4 regions of the Rothia sp. HMSC065D02 genome follow, and region 4 is predicted to be linked to each of the others. Evidence: riboswitches for the same ligand, from Rfam matches in the RefSeq annotation. Region 4 holds a riboswitch; each other region holds the start of a gene.

Region 1 (4,854 bases), on a different contig from region 4:
TACCTGCAGCAGGATATGCCGACCCTTAACGAATGGGCACTGAATGAGCGCGACGGCTTTGGCCCCCAAGCGGGCGAATACCTGTATACGCACAAAGATAAAAATGGGAAAGACGTTACTCAACCCGCAAATCAACCCATCGATTTCAACCGGAACGGCGTTATTGATAATTCTCCGGTCTCGGTAGATCTCAATGGCGACGGGATACTAAATGAGCTAACTGCTCTCAGTGATCTGAAGAAGCTCAACTTTGATATGACGCCTACTCAGGCTGGAGCTGGCGGTCCTGTGGCTCAGCCTGAAGCGGAAGAAAACCCGGTCACTGCGGATGACGCCCGCAACCTGGGCCTTATTCCCTAAATCATTCGGCGTTCTTCCTAAAACGGGGGCGAAGAGGTGTAGCGGCTAAGGGACGTTAATCCGAGCGTGCAAGGACGTACATAACGTTCTGAAGCTGGCGAGTAACGAGCCAGACGAAGCACACTCTTGACTCTTGCTGCATCTCTTCGCTCCCGGGCTTTACACCGCACAATCGTTCATATACCACTCTCTTGCTCAAACGGCATCGTGATGCCGCCCAAGATGTATTCGCATCCGAGAGCCCGAAACATCGCAGGTTCTCGCCGATGAATACCACTCACTTCACTCTCTATTTAAGATTCCCTCTCACTCAACACATGACACTAAGGAATATCTCTCATGAAATTACGTACTATAGTGCGCCTGATGCTGGCATTCGTCAGCCTGGTGCTTGTTGCTCCTCTGAATTCTCTGCCCGTTTCTGCGGTGGAGGCGAAACCCGCTCAGCCTGCTCACGCGCAGAACCGGAATATGGATCTCGCTCAGGAACCCAACCCGGATGATCTCGACGGTGATCATATTCCCGACGGGATGGAAAGAGACGGGTACGATGTCAATAACGATGGCATACCAGAGATCGATTTCCCTAAGATGGGCGCGGATCCCAACCATAAAGACATTTTTGTCGAGATGGATTATATGCCCGGTGAGCTTGCTAGTGAGGAAGAGCTGGATCGTATCGTGCAATCTTTCGCGGATCTAAATATCAGCAATCCCGACGGTAGAACGGGTATTAATCTGCACTTGGATGCCGGTTCCGCTCGGGGCCCCAAGTACAACTTGGGAGGGGGTCAACAGGTCGAGTGGCAAGTGTTCAGCGACGATATAGATGACAGAGATGGGAACTGGGCCAAGTTTAAAGCTTCTCATATTAACCAGTATCGTGAAGGGCTCTTTCATTATATGGTTTGGGGCGACTACTACGTGCAACAACAAAATGGGGAGAGCGGCTCATCAGGATTGGGACAATTGGGAGGTCGTGATTTCATGGTGACTGTGGGGAAGACACACTGGAATAACAATAAAGGTAATATGAGCGATATTCGCGTGGGTACTTTTATTCACGAGCTGGGACACAACCTCGGCCTGCAGCACGGTGGTGATGCCGATGAGAAAGGCGAAAAAGGTAAACCACAGTACTTCAGCGTTATGAATTACAACTATCAGCTTACCGGTGTGCCCAAGGCTGATGGAACCAAATATTTCGGATACCTGCAGCAAGATATGCCGACCCTTAAAGAATGGGCCTTGGACGAACGCAAAGGCTTTGGTCCCCAAGCGCGTGGGTACATGTATCGGCCCAATTCAGAGGCCGTACTGAGACCAGCAGATGGACCGGTTGATCTCAACGGTAATGGCGAAATCGACCATGGAATCTATGCTCTTGATCTTAACCGTGACGGAATGAAAGGCTGGCTGACGGCACCAAGTGACCTGAAAAAACTGAGCTTTGCAGTTGTGTTTGGACGAGGTGCTGACGAGACTATCCCTGAGCCCAAGGTGGAAATAAACCCCATCACTGCGGATGACGCCCGCAAAATGGACCTCATTTCCTAAATAATTTGACGCTTCTCCTACAATGAGGAGCGAAGAATGGCAGCGGGAGCGTTAAACACGCTCCCGCTGCAAACTATTGCTCCCGAATTTTGCCGTTGCAATCGAAAGAACACTGCTGTCCGCCGGGCGACGTACGCGGCCCTTAATATTACGGGCGGCAGTCACAAACATTAATATTCGTCATAATATCGCACCAACCACGGCACCCCTTATACACTCAAAATCAAGGATTATGAGTCCCGGTGTAAAGCTCTGGCTAGCCGGGCGGCAACCCTCTCCCGTAGCGGGGTGCTCCAGATGATGATCTGGCTTCAAGGGACACGAAGCAAGTACGGCGCGAATGCGCCACCTGCACGACTTGGAACACCAAGAAGGTCACCACCTATAAAGGAGGCGGCGCGCGGGGTGCAGGAACACCCTAACATTCGCGAAAGGATACGTAGATGGCTGAGCAGAAGAAGCGCATCGCAGTTAACGCATTCGACATGACCTGTGTGGGTCACCAGAGCTTCGACCTCTGGCGCCACCCCCGCTCCCGCGCTACCGAGTACAACACCATCAAATACTGGACTGACCTGGCACAGATCCTTGAGAAGGGCCTCTTCGACGGCGTATTCCTAGCCGATGTTGTGGGCATCTACGATATTTACAAGAACTCCGCTGCGCCAGCTATCGAAGGCGGCGCGCAGGTGCCCGTGAACGATCCGTTCATGCAGATTTCCGCAATGGCCGCCGTAACCGAGCACTTGGGCTTCGGCGTGACCTCAGCCGTCACCTACGAGCAGCCTTACACGCTTGCCCGCAAGTACGCTTCTCTCGACCACCTCACTAACGGACGTGTGGGCTTTAACGTGGTGACCTCATACCTGCCTTCCGCCGCCGAATGTCAGGGCCTCGAAACCCAGATTGAGCACGACACCCGATACGAACTCGCCGAAGAGTTCCTGGATGTCTGCTACAAGCTCTGGGAAGGCTCCTGGGAAGACGGCGCGGTCGTCAAAGACCGCGAGAAGGGTATCTACGCCGACCCCGCCAAGGTGCACCCGATTCAGCACAAGGGCAAGTACTTCAGCGTGCCTGGTGCGGGTCTGACCGAGCCCAGCCCCCAGCGTACCCCCGTGATTTTCCAGGCGGGCGCATCCAGCCGCGGGCAGAAGTTCTCGGGCAAGCATGCCGAAGTTGTGTTTATCGGTGCGCTGCGCCCCGATTTGACCCGCATTATTACCGACCGTATCCGTGACCGCGCCGAAGAGAACGGCCGCGGCCGCGACGAAATCAAGGTTTTCGCGATGCTCTCCATCATTGTGGACGAAACCGAAGAGAAGGCGAAGGCAAAGTACGAAGAGTACCGCAAGTACGTGAACCTGGAATCTTCGCAGGCCATTATCGGTGGCTGGTCTGGTGTGGATCTTTCCCAGTTCGACGAAGACGAGGTACTCAACTATGTGAAAACCGAGTCGATTCAGTCTTTCCTCACTCCCTTCACCCTGCAGGCCAAGGATAAGCAGTGGACGCGTAAGGATATTGCCGAGCACTGCACTATTGGCGGTATGGGCGAGGTTATTGTGGGCGACCCGCAGCAGGTGGCTGACGAGCTCGAACGCTGGATTGATGAAGGGGGACTGGACGGTATTAACCTGGCATACCACGTTTCACCCGGCTCCTTCGAGGACTTCATCGAGTTCGTGGTTCCTGAGCTGCAAAAGCGCGGGCGCTACCGCACTTCCTATGAGGGTGAGACCCTGCGCGAAAGCCTGTTCGGTAAGGGCCAGACTAAGGTTGCAGACTCCCACCCGGCCGCGAAGTACCGTGGCGCCTACGTGGGTAAGCCCTCCACGGCAGATACCCCGGCACGCGCTATCGCCAACTAAACCCGCTGCTCCTGCACGCTTGGTTGTAAAATCTCCCCTCCTGGGATGATAAAAAGAGCCTTTATTTGAATAAAGCATTAAAAATGCCGCTTTATTCGAATAAAGGCTCTTTTTTTACGCACGTTTAAAATGGGGTGCATGAGCGAAACAACCCTGTATGATCCTCAAACCCGCTGCCCCTGCACAAGCGGCGAGGTATACGGTGCCTGCTGCGGGCGGTACCTGGGCGAGTTTGCCGCATCCGGAACCTTGGGCGCGCCCACACCGCTGGCTCTGATGCGCTCGCGGTTCACCGCCTTCGCCCTGCACGATGCGCCCTACCTGCTGGCGAGCTGGCACCCGCATACGCGCCCCGCCGAGTTAATGCTGGATGAAACGCTGCGCTGGTACCGGCTGGATATTCTGGGCTCTTCGGGCGGTCCCTTCGATGCGGCGGGCACGGTCGAGTTCGCGGCGTACTACCGTTCAGTTCCCGGTACGCCCGCCGAAGAACGTGTGAAAGGTGCCATGCACGAAAAATCTCGCTTCGAGAAAGTGCACGGCACCTGGTACTACCTAGACGGCGAGGTCAGCTAAGTTCCTCCCGATCGGGTAGCATGGCAGAAATATTCCTCTTATGGTATGTTTTTGCCATGATGTCAGTCGCGGAATATGCCCAGCACGCCGGGGTGAGCCCCCGAAGCGTGCGTGCACGCCTTGAACGAGGATCTTTGAGTGGACAAAAAATCGCCGGGCGGTGGATGGTTTCAGATAACCCGCACGAGCATCACTCCGCACATGGGCGCAAAATCTCGATGTCATCCTTCAATCAACTTGCCGCCTATCTTGACGGTAACAGTGCATCCCTTACCCCCGATGCACGCCGCCGTGCCAAAGAACGTGCACATAACCTCTCCGAACTTGGGGTAGAAGCTCTTAGACAGTATGCAGTGCGTGCAGATGCGAAACTTCAATTCTATGCTGTGCCTTCTGCTGACCTGCATGACTTGATGGACGAACGAACATTAGCGCTTACGGGTGTCAGCCACGAATATTCGGAAATTTACGGGGCTACCGTAGAAGCATA
Region 2 (5,405 bases), on a different contig from region 4:
GAATGTGACCTGGTGCTAACCTCGTCCATTCACAATTATCGGTACCGTACACAAAGCCTTGTGGGGACTTATTTCACGCCGAAATATAGTCTTCACAAGGCTTTTATATACGGTTTCTGTGTTCGGATATATAAAAACGAAAGCTAGTTCTGTTTTTGTGTTTCAAAGTGCGAACCAAAAAGAGCGGATATATCATGAAGAGATTTTTCTTCATCGACAGCGCGCTCTCGCTCGGGAACCGGGACTCCGAGAGCCTTAGCGAGAATCGACTCCAACTGGCGGGATTCGACTAAGAAACCGTCATGTCCGTGGTCGGACTCGATAATATCGACCTTTACGGAAACCGGCAGCGCCTCCGCCAGACGATACGATTCGTGCGGAAAAAACAGACGATCGGTGCTTACGGCGGCGATAGTCCACTTACAATCGCTGAGCGCAAGCGCATGCGAGAGGCTGCCGCGCCCGCGTGCAACATCGTGTGAAATTAGCGCCTCATTCACGGCAAGGTAGCTATTGGCGTCAAAACGCTCAACGTGCTTATCGCCGTGGTGGTCTAGGTAGCTTTCGACCGCATATCGTCCGCGGTTCTCACCAATGGACCCGCCGTCGGTGGATTCGCCGCGGTTTGCCTGCCGCCCAAAGCGATGCTCCAACTCGGCTGGGCTGCGGTAGGTAGTGTGGGCTATGCGCCTCGCCAGCGCGAGCCCGGCCGTGGGTGCCGCTCCCCCGTAATAGTCGCCGGAAGCAAAATTGGCATCAGCACGGATGGCGAGGTTCTGGGTGTGCGCCCAGGAAATCTGTTCGGCAGTGGCGGCGGGGCCGGCGGCGATGACCGCGCATCCACGTACCAGCTCGGGGAAGGTTGCCGCCCATTCGATAGCGCGTGCCCCGCCGAGCGATCCTCCGATTACATGGTGAAAACTCTTAATCCCCAACCGGGCGATAAGTTCGGCTTCGGCTCGTACCGAGTCGCGAATAGTGACGTGAGGAAAGCGTGACCCCCAGGGTTTCCCGGCACCCGGGTACCCCTCGGGTACGATACTTGCCGGACCGGTCGAGCCGTAGCATCCACCCAAGATATTGGGGGCTATCACAAAATACTTGGTAGTATCGACCACCGCACCCGGCCCCACAATACCTTCCCACCAACCATCACTTTCGACCGCACGGATACTGGGTGCAGGCATATCTGATGTGGGAATCCCTCGCGAAACATGGGTGTCGCCGGTGAGGGCGTGCAGAATAAGAATCGCGTTGTCCCCAGCTTCGTTAAGAGTCCCCCACGTCTCGTAGCTAATGTTCACCTGTGGAAGCACGGTACCGTTTTCGAGGGTGAAATCACCGATCGCCATCTGCCGCAGGTACCCCTGAGCGCTGGGATACTGCAGCTGCGACAGATAGGTGGCGTGTACGGTATTTTCCGTCATGTTTTCTCCTGGGTAACCGGTAGTTTTGGTAATGGCAGGCGAGAAACCGATACCGCGACCGGGCACTTACTGTGCAGCCCGGTCGCGGCGGTGCAGGTTAGGCGTTCAGAGTCGCAAAACCCAATTCTAGGTCTGCGATAATATCGTCAATATTCTCGATCCCTACGGCGAGGCGCACAAAGTTTTTGCTCACCCCAATTGCCTCTAGCTCTTCCTCGGAAAGCTGCGAGTGGGTGGTGGATGCGGGATGAATAACAAGCGAACGTACATCGCCGATATTCGCCACATTGGAATGCAGCTGCAGAGCATCCACAAAGGTGCGAGTCTGTTCCAGGTCGGCGTCTTTGAGGGTGAATCCCACGACGGCGCCCGGCCCCTTCGGCAGGTACTTCTGGGCTCGCTCGTACCAGGGCGAGGAAGGCAGACCGGCCCAGATCACCTGATCGACCAGCGGATGCTCCTCCAACCAGTTTGCGACCTTGGTCGCGTTCTCGATATGGCGTTCGATGCGCAGGGAAAGAGTCTCCAGACCGATACCAATGTTGAAGGCGTTGGTTGGAGAGATCGCCGCCCCGGTGTCGCGCAGAAGCGAAACCCGCGCCTTGAGAATATAGGAAAGGTTCGCACCAAAAGCGGAGTCTTTGCCCAAGTCACGGGCATAAACTAGACCGTGGTAACCGGGGGCAGGTTCGTTGAACTTGGGGAACTTTTCGGGATTGGCTCCATAGTCGAAATTCCCGGAGTCCACGATAACGCCGCCGATTGAGGTGCCGTGCCCACCCAGATATTTTGTGGCGGAATGGATTACAACATCCGCACCAAATTCGATGGGGCGCACCAGATATGGGGTGGGAACAGTGTTATCAACGATTAGGGGAACGCCATTGTCGTGGGCGATCTGGGCGATAGGCTCGATGTCGAGCACATCATTCCGGGGGTTAGGTACGGTTTCTCCGTAGAAGAGTTTCGTGTTGGGGCGAACCGCATCGCGCCATTGCTGCAGGTCGTCCGGGTTTTCAACAAACGTAGTTTCAACGCCGAGGTCGGCAAGCGTGTATTTAAGTAGGTTGTAGGTTCCCCCATAAATCGATGGGGAAGCCACGATATGGTCGCCCGCGCCCGCAATGTTGAGAATCGCATAGGTAATAGCCGCTTGGCCTGAGGCCAGCAAAAGCGCGCCCACTCCCCCTTCAAGGGATGCGATGCGGTTTTCGATAACCTCTTGGGTGGGGTTGTTCAGACGGGTATAGATAGGCCCAAGCTCTGTGAGAGCAAAACGGTTAGCGGCCTGTTCTGCGTTCTCGAAAACGAACGAGGTGGTCTGGTAGATAGGTAACGCCCGAGCTCCCGTTGCAGCATCCGGTGCCTGCCCCGCGTGAATCTGGCGGGTTTCAAATTTCCAACCGGCGGGGTTGGCGGGAGTCGGGACTGTAGTGTTGCTCATGCGAAGCTCCTTGTAATAGTTCAGGGGGCCGCATGCCGATTTCGGTACAGAGCTCTTAGGCTTTCTTCTCTGCAAACGAAAAAACGATGTACCAGAATCGGGCACATCGGTCCCGCGCTTGCGTTGTACTTTGTGTTCAACGCCTGGTCCTCACCCAGGGCACCCCACCGCGGAGGAGGGTTGCCGGCCAGCTAGCTGGGGCTTATCACTGGCTCTCATGACCTGCATCTAGAGTTTCATAGGAAGCGCACATGGTCAAGCGGGATGCGTATTTTCGGCGCATTGTTGCAAAGATGACGTTTTATGAACTGTTTTCACGACAGCCTATTGTTTTGGGAGAAACACCAATACTTATGCGCTTGTGACCGTGCCTATGTTGTACCCGAACCGCTAAAGCCATGTGATCTGCCGTTAGCCGTCGCTAAATTACCATCAGTGTAGGCAATCGTGAGCCATGCTACACTGATTGAAACCTTGAATCTAGGAGTGATGAGGTATGACCTCCCGCTAAAGTCGCACCGGCTCGCGGAATGCCCGCCCAGATGGTGGGCTCTAAAAATTTTAGAAATAACCCTGCTTTGGTTCGATACATTTCAGAAGCGCATAGTGAGCGCTTGGGACACCAAAGTTCTGAGGGTTTTATTGTTATACCTTCCGCATCTGCAGTCGGTGGCTTGGGATTATTCAGGCACTAAGAAGTGCCTCTCTCACGACTATTCATCTCACCCGTCCCACGTATTGCAGGCGTGCGAACACCATGCTCAAGAGGCTTCGGGTGACTAAGCACCGCAAGGTTTTATCACAATGTCTACAATTCTTGACGCGGCACAGCTATGCCGCACCTTTGGCAAGGGTGAACGCGCTTTCACCGCTGTCGATAATGTTTCACTCAGCATAAGTTCCGGCGAAATTAATGCTCTGCTCGGTCCCAATGGAGCGGGGAAAACAACGGTTGTGCAGATGTGCGCAACACTGCTGACTCCCACGAGCGGAACTGTGCGCATCGACGGGGTGGATGCGCTTGCGCACCCCCAGCGTGCGCGCGCATCCCTAGGGCTTGTACTCGGCGGGGATACCGGGTTCTATCCGCGAGCATCCGCCCGCGATAATCTTCTCTTCTTTGCCGACCTTGCCGGAGTTAGCGCGCGCAAACGCCGTACCCAGGTGGCGAGCGCTTTGGAACGGGTCGATCTTGCAGATGTCGCCGCGAAGAAGGTACAAGAGTTTTCCCGCGGTATGAAACAACGTCTGCACATCGCGCGGGCACTGCTGGGCGAGCCAAAACTGCTGCTTTTGGATGAGCCGACGAACGGGCTTGACCCAGATATTTCACTGACAATACGCCAGTTGATTCGCTCCCTCGCTGATGACGGCACCGCTATTTTACTCACGAGCCATCTGCTGGGCGAGATTGAGGAGTTAGCGCATCGGGTCACGGTCATCGGGGCCGGTCGTGTAGCGGTTTCGGGCACGGTGGCGGATATTACTGCGCATGCCGGGATCTCCGCTACCACCGTGGGGCGTGTGGGTGCGAATGCCGGGCCGGTGCTTCAAGAACTTGCCCGGTCTTTGGGCGATGCAGGAACACTGTTGCTGACCCCGCGCGGCAGCGAGTGGGAGATCACCGTTTACTGGAATGAACGTTCTGTTTCGGAAAAGCCGCACCCCTTCAGTACCGAACACGCCGAGGCTCTGCTGACCCGTATTCTCGCTGAGTGTGAGGTTCAGATGCTCACACCGCTGTATACTCGCCCAGCCACCCTCGAAGAGGCATATCTGGCCATGGCGGAAGGACTGAAACGATGAACCGGCAGCTTCATCTGGTATCCTTTTCCCTGCGCCAATTTCTCACGGTTCCCTACTTCCTGCAGCTGCTACTGCTGAGTACCTTTGGAGCAACGTCCCTACAGGCGCTCGCCGCCGGTGCCTGGCCAGTAGATGCGACCCTCGCCTGGACTCGCGCAGGCATTATCGGTACCTGGAACATGTGCATTGTTGCCGCCGGGATCCTCAACTTTGAGCGCTACCGGGGAACGTTCGTGTATCTGCTCAATGGTGCCGTGAACCCGCTGCGTGCGCTCGCAGCGGTGGTCTCAACTGCCTCCATTTTTGGGCTTGCTGCCCTGCCATTGGCCTGGGTTTTCTGGGCGCTGTGCACCTTCTCGGTGGATTTCACGGATTTTACTCAGGTGGGTGCACGCTATCTGGTGGGTCTTCCGCTGCTGTGGGTCTCGTGTCTGGCGGTGACCTTTGTGATTGCAGGGTTCTTTGTGGCGACCCCGAACGCTATCGCCTATGAGGAGCTGCTGCTCGTGCCGGTTTTCGTGGCTTCAGGGGTGCTTTTTACCGAGAGTTCCGCGCCTGCATGGCTTGATGCGCTCGGCACGTTGATTCCGATTCAGACACCCGTGAAGGTTCTGCTTGGGCAGATGCCTATGAACTCATTCGGTGACTTTCTGGGCGTGGTAGTGCAAACCTGTGCGGTCACAGCCTTCTGGATGCTCGCGGCATATCTGTTGGGTAGGCGAGCACTG
Region 3 (5,405 bases), on a different contig from region 4:
GGTGTGCTCGGTTCGGCGGGTATCGCCACTCTCATGGGCGGTCTGATCGCCGACCAGATTGCGCAGACCATGCAGCGGATGCGTCCCTCGGGCGCCGGCGGAAGCGCCATGAACGCCCCCGCCGTCGGCGGCGAAGGAATGTCCGGCGGTCAGGTTCCCGACTTCCTGCGTGAACCTATCGCCACCGCAATGAACGACTCACTGATGCTAGCGCTGGTTCTGGCAGTTGTGGGCATGGTTGCGTGTCTCTTCTTCGCCAAGCCGGTGGATAAGGGCGCGTGGACATCCGGGCAGAATACGACTGAGCCGCATGCGGAAGCTGATTCGGCACGGGACGGCTCACACTCTTCCGGTGCCGATCCTGATGCGGAGGTGACCGCCTCAACCGAGGCACGCCCCGCAGACGAGACGCAACCGATTTCTTCGGAAAAGGACGCGAAAAATCCTTCTAAGCCATAATTCTATTTGAGGAATATACTATTTGACTAGTATATATAGCCAATGCGGCATATAACCAGCAGGTTATATGCCGCACTGTAGTTTAAGGATATTGGGAGCTATTTTCCTACAATGTTCGCGCTCGCAGGGAACCTTTCTATCAGATTCGGCGCGATACTGCTGCCGGGCACAACCCCCTATGCCGCCTGATCCTCGGTGAACGCATCCGGGTCTACTCGCCCAGTCTGCACGAGCACCTGTGCGATAGCGCCGAGCGCCTCCTCATTCTGAAGCGAAGAAATATCACCCAGCTTATGCCCCTGGTAGAGCTCACCCAGCAGACGGCGGGTAATCTTCCCTGAACGAGTCTTAGGAATATCGGCGACCGCGACCACATCCTTGGGTTTAGCGATAGGGCCAATATGCTCGCGCACATGCTGGGTGAGTGCAGTCTTCAGCTCGTCTTCGGCAAGTGCCCGACCTTCGTCGGTGAGCGTCACATAGGCGACTGCCTGGTGGCCGGTTAGCTCGTCCTCCACGGGGCACACGCCAGCCTCCACCACGGCCGGGTGCGTCACGAGCGCAGACTCAATTTCGATGGTCGAAAGGCGGTGCCCGGAAATGTTGATCACATCGTCGATGCGCCCCAGGATGTACACGTTGCCTTCATCATCGACTTTCGCACCGTCACCGGCGAGGAACCAGCCGCGCGTACCGTAGTGCTTCCAATAGGAATTCAGGTAGCGTTGCGGGTCGCCCCAGACAGTGCGTGCCATGGAAGGGCCGATCTTATCGACCACAATGAAGCCCTGTTTGCCGGGCTCAACGAAGTCACCGTGCTCGTCCACCACGCGCACCGAGACGCCGGGGACTTCGCGGGTGGCGCATCCGGGAAGGGGAGTGCAGTGCGGGGTGCCTTCGGGGAAGGTTCCTTCGGGTGCGAAGGCGGGGTCATGTGGTCGCGGGGAGCAGATGGTCGATCCGGTCTCGGACTGCCACCATGTATCGATAAACGATGCGGTACCCCCACCCACGTGCTTGCGCAGCCACTTCCACGCCTGAGGGTTAATGGATTCGCCCACAGACCCGAGCAGACGCACAGATGAGAAGTCGTATTTTCCGGGTTCGGGGCCGTCAGGAAAAGCCCCCATGAGGGAACGAATCAGGGTTGGAGCGGTGTAATAGTTGGTGACGCCATAGCGTTCGATAACCTCGAAATGGCGGCCATAATGCGGAGTATTGGGGGTACCCTCGAAAATAACCTCGGTAACCCCGTTCACAAGCGGACCATAGATTTCGTAGGTGTGCGCGGTCACCCACGCGAGATCGGCGGTACACCAGTGCACAGTCGATTCAACCTTCGCCGGATCGTTCACGGCAGACAGTTCATCGGGGCGCAGCACCCCGTCTTCATCCACATAGTCCGGCAGCAGATCGTACAGCAGTGCGTGGGTGTATGCGGTCTGCACCAAATACCCTGCCATCGTGTGCACCAGGCCCTTGGGTTTGCCTGTGGTGCCGGAGGTATAGATGATAAACAGCGGGTCTTCGGCATCATGCAGCTCGTACTCATGGGTATCGGGCTGATCGTCCACCAGGTCGTGGTACCAAATATCGCGCCCGGCCGTCCAGGGAACCTGCGCGTGCGCCACGGGGTCTGCGGCGCTTGTACGATCCACCACGATCACGTGCTCGATATTGTTCTCACCTGAGCATGCTTCATCGGCGTTCACCTTCACGGGCACGACCTTGCCGCGGCGGTTCTGCCCGTCGGTGGTGATCAGAACCTTCGCGCCGGTGTCTTCCACCCGGAATTTCAGCGCCTCCGCCGAGAACCCGCCGAACACGAGCGAGTGAATTGCGCCGATGCGCGCGCACGCAAGCGTGAAGATAATGGTTTCGGGAATAACCGGCAGGTAGATTACTACACGGTCGCCTTTACGCACGCCGAGTTTGAGCAGGCCGTTGGCGGCGCGGGCGATGCGTCGCTGCAGTTCGGCGTAGGTGATAGCTTCACGGTCACCGGGTTCACCCTCGAAATAGAGGGCTACTTTGTCGCCGCGGCCTGCCTCCACGTGGCGGTCCACGCAGTTGTAGGCGACGTTGAGTTTGCCGCCTTCGAACCACTTAATCTCGGGTACGGAGTATTCTTCGATGCCCTCAGCATCGGTTCCGATAACCTGCGGTTTGTGGAAGGTGTGTGCGTTGTCCCAGGTCTTGCCCCAGCTTAGGCGCTCGGCTTGTTTTTCCCAGAACGCTACCCGCGCCTCGTCAGATTCGTGCGCGGGGTTGGGGGTGGGTGCTAGAGGATTCGTGAATGAAAAAGGGGAGGGAAGTCCCACAGTATCTCCCATCGGTTGCTGGCGTTAGCACCTTCGGCGTTATGAAGGCGCATGATGCGCCACCGCAGGCGAGGTTGCTGCGACGTCGTCGAGCCAGGTCTCTCGGTCGCTCTAGATGGATTACCAATCTAGTAAACCTTGTAGCTGGCGCAGGTGCAAAGGCATCCCGTCATATTGCGTATGTATGCGCCACGTTCGTAACATTCCGCAATATTGTGCCCTCCGTCCACACCACACCCTATACCGCGAGCAGGTAGGATTTTGTCGACAAGGTAGGATTTTCCTACCTGCTCGGGTCAAAAACCACCTGCTCGCGAACAGTGCAAGAAAAACACTCCCACCGGGATGCGCCTCGTCAAGAGGATTTATCCGGTGGGAGTGCCGTTTACTCACCCAAAATTACCGATTAGTTCTGTTTTTGTGCGTTGGTTGAGCCTTTCGAGGCTCCGTTAGGGTTTTTCTGCCCGGATAACCAGTCGTTAGGATCGATCTGAATGTCGTTACGGACGGTGAAGTCGCTCTCTTGATCCTTGTTTTTCTGGTCACCCGTTGATCCCGTCGAGTTGGACTTTGACTTGTCGCTGGGGGTGCTGGGAGTGCTCGGATCTGGATTCTCAGGTTCGCCAACATGATCGATGGATGCCACAGCCTGCTGACCGGTCAGGTCAATATCGCTCTTGGGGGCACCATTCTCAGGTTCGTAGCGCAGAGTGCCGCTGAGGATCGTCAAGGTGGTGGTCACACCGTAGCGTTCGAGATAGAAATCTTCAAAATGTGTACCGAACTGGCTGGCCAAGATCTGGTTGTAGACCTGAGTTCCGCCGCCATTGTGGCTGGAAGCTACAACATCCTGCTCAAGCTTGATATCAACGTAACCTATCAGCTCATTACCGTTAGAGGTCATCTCGCTGAAGGTACCGTACATAGCACCACCGTTGAAGGCGACGAGCTTAGGGTTATCGCCGTTTTCTGGCGTGGGATTGATGACGAGGGAAACCGCAAAATCGTCAGTATTTTTATTCCAGCCCGGAGGTTCTGCCCCGTCGATCTCGGCCCAGTCGGGGAAAACGAAACGGTGCTCCAAGCGCAGGCGCGCACCGGCGAGTAGGGTAGTGGTGCCCGAGTAGTATGTCTGCTTGCCGTCTTTAGTGGTTGCCTTGGGTGCTGAGAACCAGAAACCTGCACCGCCCCACTTTGCCTTGCCGATGCTGCCGCCGGGGGTAAACTTACCGCCGCCAGCCGAGTAGAGACCACTGGAACCTGCTGGAACATTGGCCTGCTCGTTCTCAACCGGGCCGCTAAATGAATCTAGCCCCAGGAAACTGTTAGTGTCTAGTTCCTGGTGGGTGACGAACGCCTGGGTAAAAATACCGTAGTCAGGGCGTGTGTCATCATACGAAGCCGCATAAGCCGGAACTACAGCGGAAGAAACAATAATTGGGGTTGTCCATGCGGCGCCCGCCAGAACACGACGGCGCGTTAGACCTCCCCGCGTAGATGCGTGGGTCACAATGACTCCTATGAGTGGTTGGGTGAATAAGTGGCGCTCGGATTACACGCCAGTAATAATTTTACGGGATATACCCCAGAAATCCTAAACAATATAAGATAAACATGAAATCTTTACGATAAAACGCTCACTCACCCGGATCTGAGCATCCTCAAATTATGCGGAAGATATGACGTGGGATAAGCCCTGAACCTTCACCAGAGATTGAGATTAATCTCATAACGGCTGATGATGCACGAGAACAAGGTCTTATTCGCTAGCCTTGTATGCTGCCAGCGTGCGGGAACGGGTTATGTTGCCGGAAACCTTTACTTATTCCTGTGATATGGTCCGCTCCCAAAACTTGTTTTATGTCACAGATTTATAAAATTTTACGGTGCTAGGATGCAGGTGAAATCTTATCTATCGGTTATTCATATACAACCGTTCATATACCACTCTCTTGCTCAAACGGCACCACAATGCCACTAATGCGCATCGTCGCATGTGGGAATCTGCCACACCATAGGTTCCCTACCATGAATACCGCTCACTCATAGAAAGATTTCCTCTCGCTCAACACAACGACACAAGGAATATCTCTCATGAAACTACGTACTATAGCGCGCCTGATGCTGGCATTCGTCAGCCTGGTGTTTCTCGTCCCTCTGAATTCCCTGCCCGCCTCGGCAGACACGTTGCCAGTCGCCCCTGGTAACCCGGGTGTCGCCCAGAAGGTGGCTTCACCTGATACTGATGGTGACGGGCTTTCCGACAGCGTGGAAACCAACGGATACGATGCTGATGGTGATGGTAGACCTGAAGTCGATTACAAGAAAATGGGCGCAAATCCCTACCACAAAGACGTATTCGTTGAGATGGACTACATGCCCGGCGAGCTTGCCAGTGAGGAAGAACTGGACCGCATCGTGCAGTCTTTCGCTGACTTGAATGTTACTAACCCTGACGGCAGGGCAGGCGTTAATCTTCACCTAGATGCAGGTTCTGCCCGGAGTGCCAAGTATAACTTGGGAGGCGGCAACCAGGTTCCGCACCAAGTGCTTACCAACAATATGAAGTCTTCTGGGGAATGGGCAAATATCAGGGCTCGTAATTTTGATTCTGCCCGCTACAAC
Region 4 (5,405 bases):
CGCTTGCTGGCTTGGGTATATTCCCGATTAGTTATATTCCCATTTGGCTATATTCGCAGTGGCGAAGGAGGTTGTTAGAAAAGTGCAATGCTTTCAGGCGCTGGGAAAATCTCGTTGAGCCGCGCCAGTTCTTCATCGTTGAAACGCACGCTTGCGGCCTGCGCGTTTGCGCGTACCTGGTCGGGGGTGGTTGCCCCGGCGATCACGCTGGCGACGGGGTTCTGCTGTTTGAGCCAAGAGATGGATGCTTGAACCTCAGAGATCCCCAGATCGACGCAGAATTCGCGGTAGGCATCGAGTTGTTCCCAATCGGCTTGCGCGAGTACCTGCGCTTTGGAGTGCGACAGACGTGACCCTGCAGGGATGCCGTCGCGGCGGTATTTTCCGGTCAAAAGCCCGTTGGCGAGCGGGAAATACGGGAGAACCCCGAGCCCGAAGTGGCGGGCGGCGGGAAGAATTTCGAGTTCGGCACGGCGATCCAGCAGGTTGTAGTGGTTTTCGGCGGCGATAAACCGCTCAGTGCCGAGTTCGCGGGCGAGGTGCTCGGCGTGGGCAAGCTGCCACCCCGCAAAGTTGGAGTGCCCTAGGTAACGCACCTTTCCGCTGGTCACGAGCGTGTCGAGAGCAGATAGGGTCTCTTCCAGCGGGGTGTTCTGGTCGGGGCTGTGGTAGAAATACAGGTCAATGTACTCGGTTCCCAGGCGGCGCAGTGAACCTTCGACGGCACGTATGATGTATCGGCGTGAGCCGCGCGCATCCCAGTCGTTGCCGTTGAGGGTACCAGTAGGGAGCCCAAATTTGGTGACGATGATCAGGTCATTGCGGTTGAGGTTGAGTTCGCGCATCGCGGTACCGAACATGGTTTCTGACAGCCCGGGTTCGGCGCCGTATAGGTCGGCAATATCGAAGAAGCCGATGCCCGCCTCGACTGCGGCGGCGATCACGGCGTTGGTGCCTTCCTGAGTTTGAGTGGGGGTGCCGGGGCGTCCCAGGTTGTTGCAGCCGATACCGACAGAGGGCACGACCAGCCCGGAGTTACCCAGGCGTGCATATGCGGGAGATTCGATGCGTTCCATACGTTTACTCTACCGTGTTTGACAGTACATGGTCGCAACATGACGTTCACGGCGCTCTGCAATTCTCCCGCGAGCAGATAGTTTCGTGACGAGCGGATAACATTCCGCTACTGTTCGTCGAAATATTATCTGCTTGCGGCCAAACTTGCGGCCAAATCAGGTGGAGGTTTCAACGCGCTGACCCGCACCGCCGCGAACCCGTATGACGTATTGTTTCGCCGCATCCCACAAATATTAAGCGGTTATGACCGCTCGACGACATGTGCTGACATATTCTTGCTGGCACCGCGCATCCTGCCTAGAATAGGAACGTTATCTATCCAGAGCGACCGAGAGATCTGGCTCTTAGACGTCGCAGCAACCTCGCCAGCCTCCACCCATGGGGTGGACGGACAAGGTGCTCCCGCCAGAACCGATAGAAGTGAATTCCCTTCGCGTCTTGCTAAGATTTGGCGTACCTTCGGGCACGCTTCTATCGGGTGAACACGGAGGAATGAAAATGACGACAGTTCACCCGGCTCTTTCTTACGAGCTGTATCCGCCACGGTCGCACGCAAGCTGCGATTCCCTGCTCAAAACCATTGCCGAGCTTGAGCAAACCAACCCGGATTATGTTTCCGTTACCTATTCGGGCGATGCGCAGCGCCGCCAAAAGACGCTGGCTCTGCTCGATCACTTGGTGCATGAAACCTCGCTGAATCCGCTGGCGCATCTAATCTGCGTGGGGCATTCCGTGGCCGATTTGGAACGCTCGGTTCGTCTGATTCTGGGGCTTGGAGTACGCGGGTTCTTGGCGCTGCGCGGCGATATTCCACCCGAAAACACGCGCTCGCTTGAGCTGCCTTTTGCCCGCTACCTGGTGGAGCTGATTCGCAGGGTGGAACGTGAGGATTTCGCGCATCTTGCTGCGGGGAAGGTGTCGATTGGGGTTGCGGCATACCCGCATAAGCACCCCGAGTCTTCCTCGCTTCTTCAAGACATTGAGATTCTGCTTTCAAAGCAGCGTGCCGGGGCGGATTTCGCCATCACCCAGGTTTTCTTTGAGACCGAGCGCTATTCGGGGCTGGTGGATGCGGCGCGCCTTGCCGGGGTGGAGATGCCCATTATCCCCGGTATTATGCCCGTTACCTCGCTGACTCGGCTGACGAAGCTGTGCGAGCTTGCCGGGCTTGAAGTACCGCGCGAGCTGGCGCATCGCCTGGAAACCGCGAGTGAGCCGCGCGAGATGCACCGCATCGGCGTGGAACATGCGCTCGACCAATGTCGCAAGGTGCTTGATGCTGGCGCCCCCGGCCTGCATTTCTTCACATTTAACGAGCATGAGGCTGTGCTGGACGTCCTCGAAGAACTCGACGTTCCGCGCTACTCGAACCGTTTCAAACTCCCCCTAAGCGATCTTCAATACCTCTAAACTCCCCTTTTATTTGACACCCTCCCACAGTAAGGAACTAGGATGACCCACACCCCATTCCCCGCAGCAACCATCGTCGGTTACCCCCGCGTGGGCCGTTTCCGCGAGCTGAAGAAGGCACAGGAAGCGTTCTGGAAAGGCAAAATCACACAGGATGAACTGCGCCAGGCGGCCGCAGATGTGCAGCGCACCTACTATGACCGTGTGATCGAGCGCGGTCTTAGCGCAACCGATTCGTCTATCCCGGCGACTTTCTCGTACTACGATCAGGTGCTCGATGCCGTGCGCCTTTTCACCCTCGTGCCCAAGCGTCTTGCCGACGCCAAGGATGCGCGCGGCCTGCTCGATCTGCCCGGGTACTTTGCTCTAGCGCGCGGCACCGAGACGCTGCCTCCGCTGGAGATGACGAAATGGTTCGATACGAACTACCACTACCTGGTGCCCGAGATCGGTCCGGATACCGAGATCAAGCTGAATCTTGAAGCTATTGACGAGCAGCTTGAAGTCGCCAAGGAACATGGGGTGACGGTGCGCCCGCAGCTGGTCGGCCCGCTCACCCTGCTTCTCGGGGCAAAAGCCGAACAGGGTTCGCCCGAAGGGTTCACACCGCTGGATCGCCTGGACGATTTCGTGAAAGCCTACCAGCAGGTGCTCGCCGAACTGGCAGCACGCGGCGTGCAGTGGGTGCAGCTCGACGAACCCGGCCTGACCGTGGACCGCGACATTCCCAACGCCAAAATCGCCGAATTGGCGTGTAAAACTTACACCGCGTTGGCAGCCGAAACGAACCGCCCCGCAATCCTGGTGACAAGCCCCTACGGCAATCTGCGCGAGAACCTGCCCGCACTGTTAGACACCGGTATTGAGGCGCTGCATCTCGATCTGGTTTCCACGCTCTACGATGCCGAGGCGCTGACCGCCTTCAAAGACTCCGGCGTAACCCTGGTGGCGGGTGCCATTAACGGGCGCAATATTTGGCGCGCCGACCTGCGAGCGCTCCTGCACGCACTCCAGAACATTAACGGCGGTGCGGCGGCGGTTGCGTCCTCAACCTCGCTGCAGCATGTGCCGCACGATCTTGACCTTGAAGACCCTGCCGATGTGCCCGTAGACGGTCTGGCTTTTGCCGACCAGAAAGTCGCCGAGATCGTGACTCTTGCCCGCGGTCTTGCCGACGGTGAGTCTGCGGTTGAGGCAGAGTTGAAGACCGCCGACGAAGCGCTAGCACGTTTCACAGCGGATCCGCGTAAGCATAATGCGGCAATCCGTGAGCGTGCCGCATCCGTGAAACCGCAGGATTTTGAGCGTCCCGAACTGAAGACCCGCCGGGATGCCCAAGCCGATCTGAATCTGCCGAAGCTGCCGACCACAACCATTGGTTCGTTCCCGCAGACCGGCGATATTCGCCGCCACCGTGCAGAGGCACGTGCCGGTAAAATCACGCAGCAGCAGCTTGACGAGTTCCTGCGTGAAGAGATCGCCTCCGTTATTAAACTCCAGGAAGATTTGGGCCTGGATGTGCTCGTGCACGGCGAGGCCGAACGTAACGACATGGTGCAGTACTTCGCCGAAAATTTCGATGGTTTCGCCACGACGAAGCACGGCTGGGTGCAGTCCTATGGTTCACGCTGCACCCGCCCATCGGTGCTGTTCGGCGATGTGAAACGCTCAGGTGAAGGGCTGCGCGGCGAGGCCGTGACCGTGCCCTGGATTTCCTACGCCCAGTCGCTCACCGATCGTCCCGTTAAGGGCATGCTGACCGGCCCGGTGACTATTCTGGCTTGGTCGTTCGTGCGTGATGACCAGCCGCGCGAGGAAACCGCGAATCAGGTTGCATTGGCGCTCGCCGACGAAATCGCCGATTTGGAAGAGGCGGGCATCCGCATTATTCAGGTGGATGAACCGGCACTGCGTGAGCTTCTGCCACTGCGCCGTGATGAGCAGCCCGCGTACCTGAAGTGGTCGGTGAATGCGTTCCGCCTGGCGACGAGCGCGGTCGAGGATAAAACTCAGGTTCACACCCACCTGTGCTACTCGGAGTTCAACGAGATTATTGATTCGATTAATGCCCTGAATGCGGATGTGACCAGTATTGAGGCTGCGCGCTCGCATATGGAGCTGCTGGCCGATATTCCCGAGAGCTATGTTTCGGGGCTGGGCCCGGGCGTGTGGGATATTCACTCGCCGCGTGTGCCTTCGCAGTCCGAGGTTGAGGAGCTGATCCGTGCCGCGATTGGGTACGGAACCATCTCTGACCTGTGGGTTAACCCGGATTGCGGTTTGAAGACCCGCGACTACGAGGAGACAAAGAGGACGCTGGAGAACGTAGTGTCCGCCGCGAAGAAGGTTCGGGCGAGCCTGTAGTCTCTGGCGCGGAGCCTCTCCCCTACCCCTATAAAGTGCCTTAATTACAGGCTTAAACAATCACAATAATTCCGCGAGCAGGTGGTTTTTGGTTCGAGCAGGTAGGATTTTCCTACCTTATCGGCAAAATCCTACCTGCTCGCGGTTATATAGAGGGTATGCACATCCAACATAGGCATTTATGTTCCCTAAGACATAGTCCTATCTCACATAAATAAAAAAAATTTACTGTTTTGACAGCCTAAAATTGTTATTCACAGAATAATCATTCTGAACATATGTTCACTTCTAGTTTAAGTGACCTGTACATATGCTCTTAAAATTACTATTTCTATAGGTATCTATTCCTAAAATGCGAGCATGACTACTACAGATTCTCCAAAGAAGAAGGGTTCTGTACCCCGCTGGCTTGCTATCCCGACAGCAAAACCTCAACTGAACACGGCAGAGGTCGCGGCGAAGTACCCACGCCTACGTTTTCAGGTTTTTATGGGTATTTTTATCGGGTACGCAACGTTTTATCTGATTCGCAATAACGTTCCGCTTGTTACGCC

The links. Region 4 has a riboswitch for S-adenosylmethionine ahead of HMPREF3016_RS03020 (methylenetetrahydrofolate reductase). Riboswitches for the same ligand answer to the same signal wherever they lie in the genome.
Positions count from the first base shown of each region.
Region 1: linked by a shared signal. The riboswitch ahead of HMPREF3016_RS00860 (LLM class flavin-dependent oxidoreductase) and the one ahead of HMPREF3016_RS03020 (methylenetetrahydrofolate reductase) in region 4 are both predicted to bind S-adenosylmethionine.
Region 2: linked by a shared signal. The riboswitch ahead of HMPREF3016_RS03555 (bifunctional o-acetylhomoserine/o-acetylserine sulfhydrylase) and the one ahead of HMPREF3016_RS03020 (methylenetetrahydrofolate reductase) in region 4 are both predicted to bind S-adenosylmethionine.
Region 3: linked by a shared signal. The riboswitch ahead of HMPREF3016_RS00840 (AMP-binding protein) and the one ahead of HMPREF3016_RS03020 (methylenetetrahydrofolate reductase) in region 4 are both predicted to bind S-adenosylmethionine.

Region 1 covers NZ_KV820061.1:12,193-17,046, forward strand. Annotated here, with positions in the region: gene HMPREF3016_RS00850 (zinc metalloprotease) at 1-360, shown strand, start outside; gene HMPREF3016_RS00855 (zinc-dependent metalloprotease family protein) at 700-1,917, shown strand; SAM riboswitch class IV at 2,146-2,255, shown strand; gene HMPREF3016_RS00860 (LLM class flavin-dependent oxidoreductase) at 2,361-3,788, shown strand; gene HMPREF3016_RS00865 (YchJ family protein) at 3,927-4,364, shown strand; gene HMPREF3016_RS00870 (hypothetical protein) at 4,385-4,854, shown strand, end outside.
Region 2 covers NZ_KV820082.1:6,663-12,067, reverse strand. Annotated here, with positions in the region: gene HMPREF3016_RS03565 (MerR family transcriptional regulator) at 1-19, shown strand, start outside; gene HMPREF3016_RS03560 (homoserine O-acetyltransferase MetX) at 144-1,427, opposite strand; gene HMPREF3016_RS03555 (bifunctional o-acetylhomoserine/o-acetylserine sulfhydrylase) at 1,525-2,871, opposite strand; SAM riboswitch class IV at 2,981-3,094, opposite strand; gene HMPREF3016_RS03545 (ABC transporter ATP-binding protein) at 3,676-4,677, shown strand; gene HMPREF3016_RS03540 (hypothetical protein) at 4,674-5,405, shown strand, end outside.
Region 3 covers NZ_KV820061.1:6,485-11,889, forward strand. Annotated here, with positions in the region: gene HMPREF3016_RS00835 (MFS transporter) at 1-459, shown strand, start outside; gene HMPREF3016_RS00840 (AMP-binding protein) at 636-2,780, opposite strand; SAM riboswitch class I at 2,786-2,902, opposite strand; gene HMPREF3016_RS00845 (hypothetical protein) at 3,187-4,290, opposite strand; gene HMPREF3016_RS00850 (zinc metalloprotease) at 4,875-5,405, shown strand, end outside.
Region 4 covers NZ_KV820076.1:123,815-129,219, reverse strand. Annotated here, with positions in the region: gene HMPREF3016_RS03025 (aldo/keto reductase) at 75-1,076, opposite strand; SAM riboswitch class I at 1,390-1,498, shown strand; gene HMPREF3016_RS03020 (methylenetetrahydrofolate reductase) at 1,576-2,487, shown strand; gene metE (5-methyltetrahydropteroyltriglutamate--homocysteine S-methyltransferase) at 2,530-4,851, shown strand; gene HMPREF3016_RS03010 (MFS transporter) at 5,212-5,405, shown strand, end outside.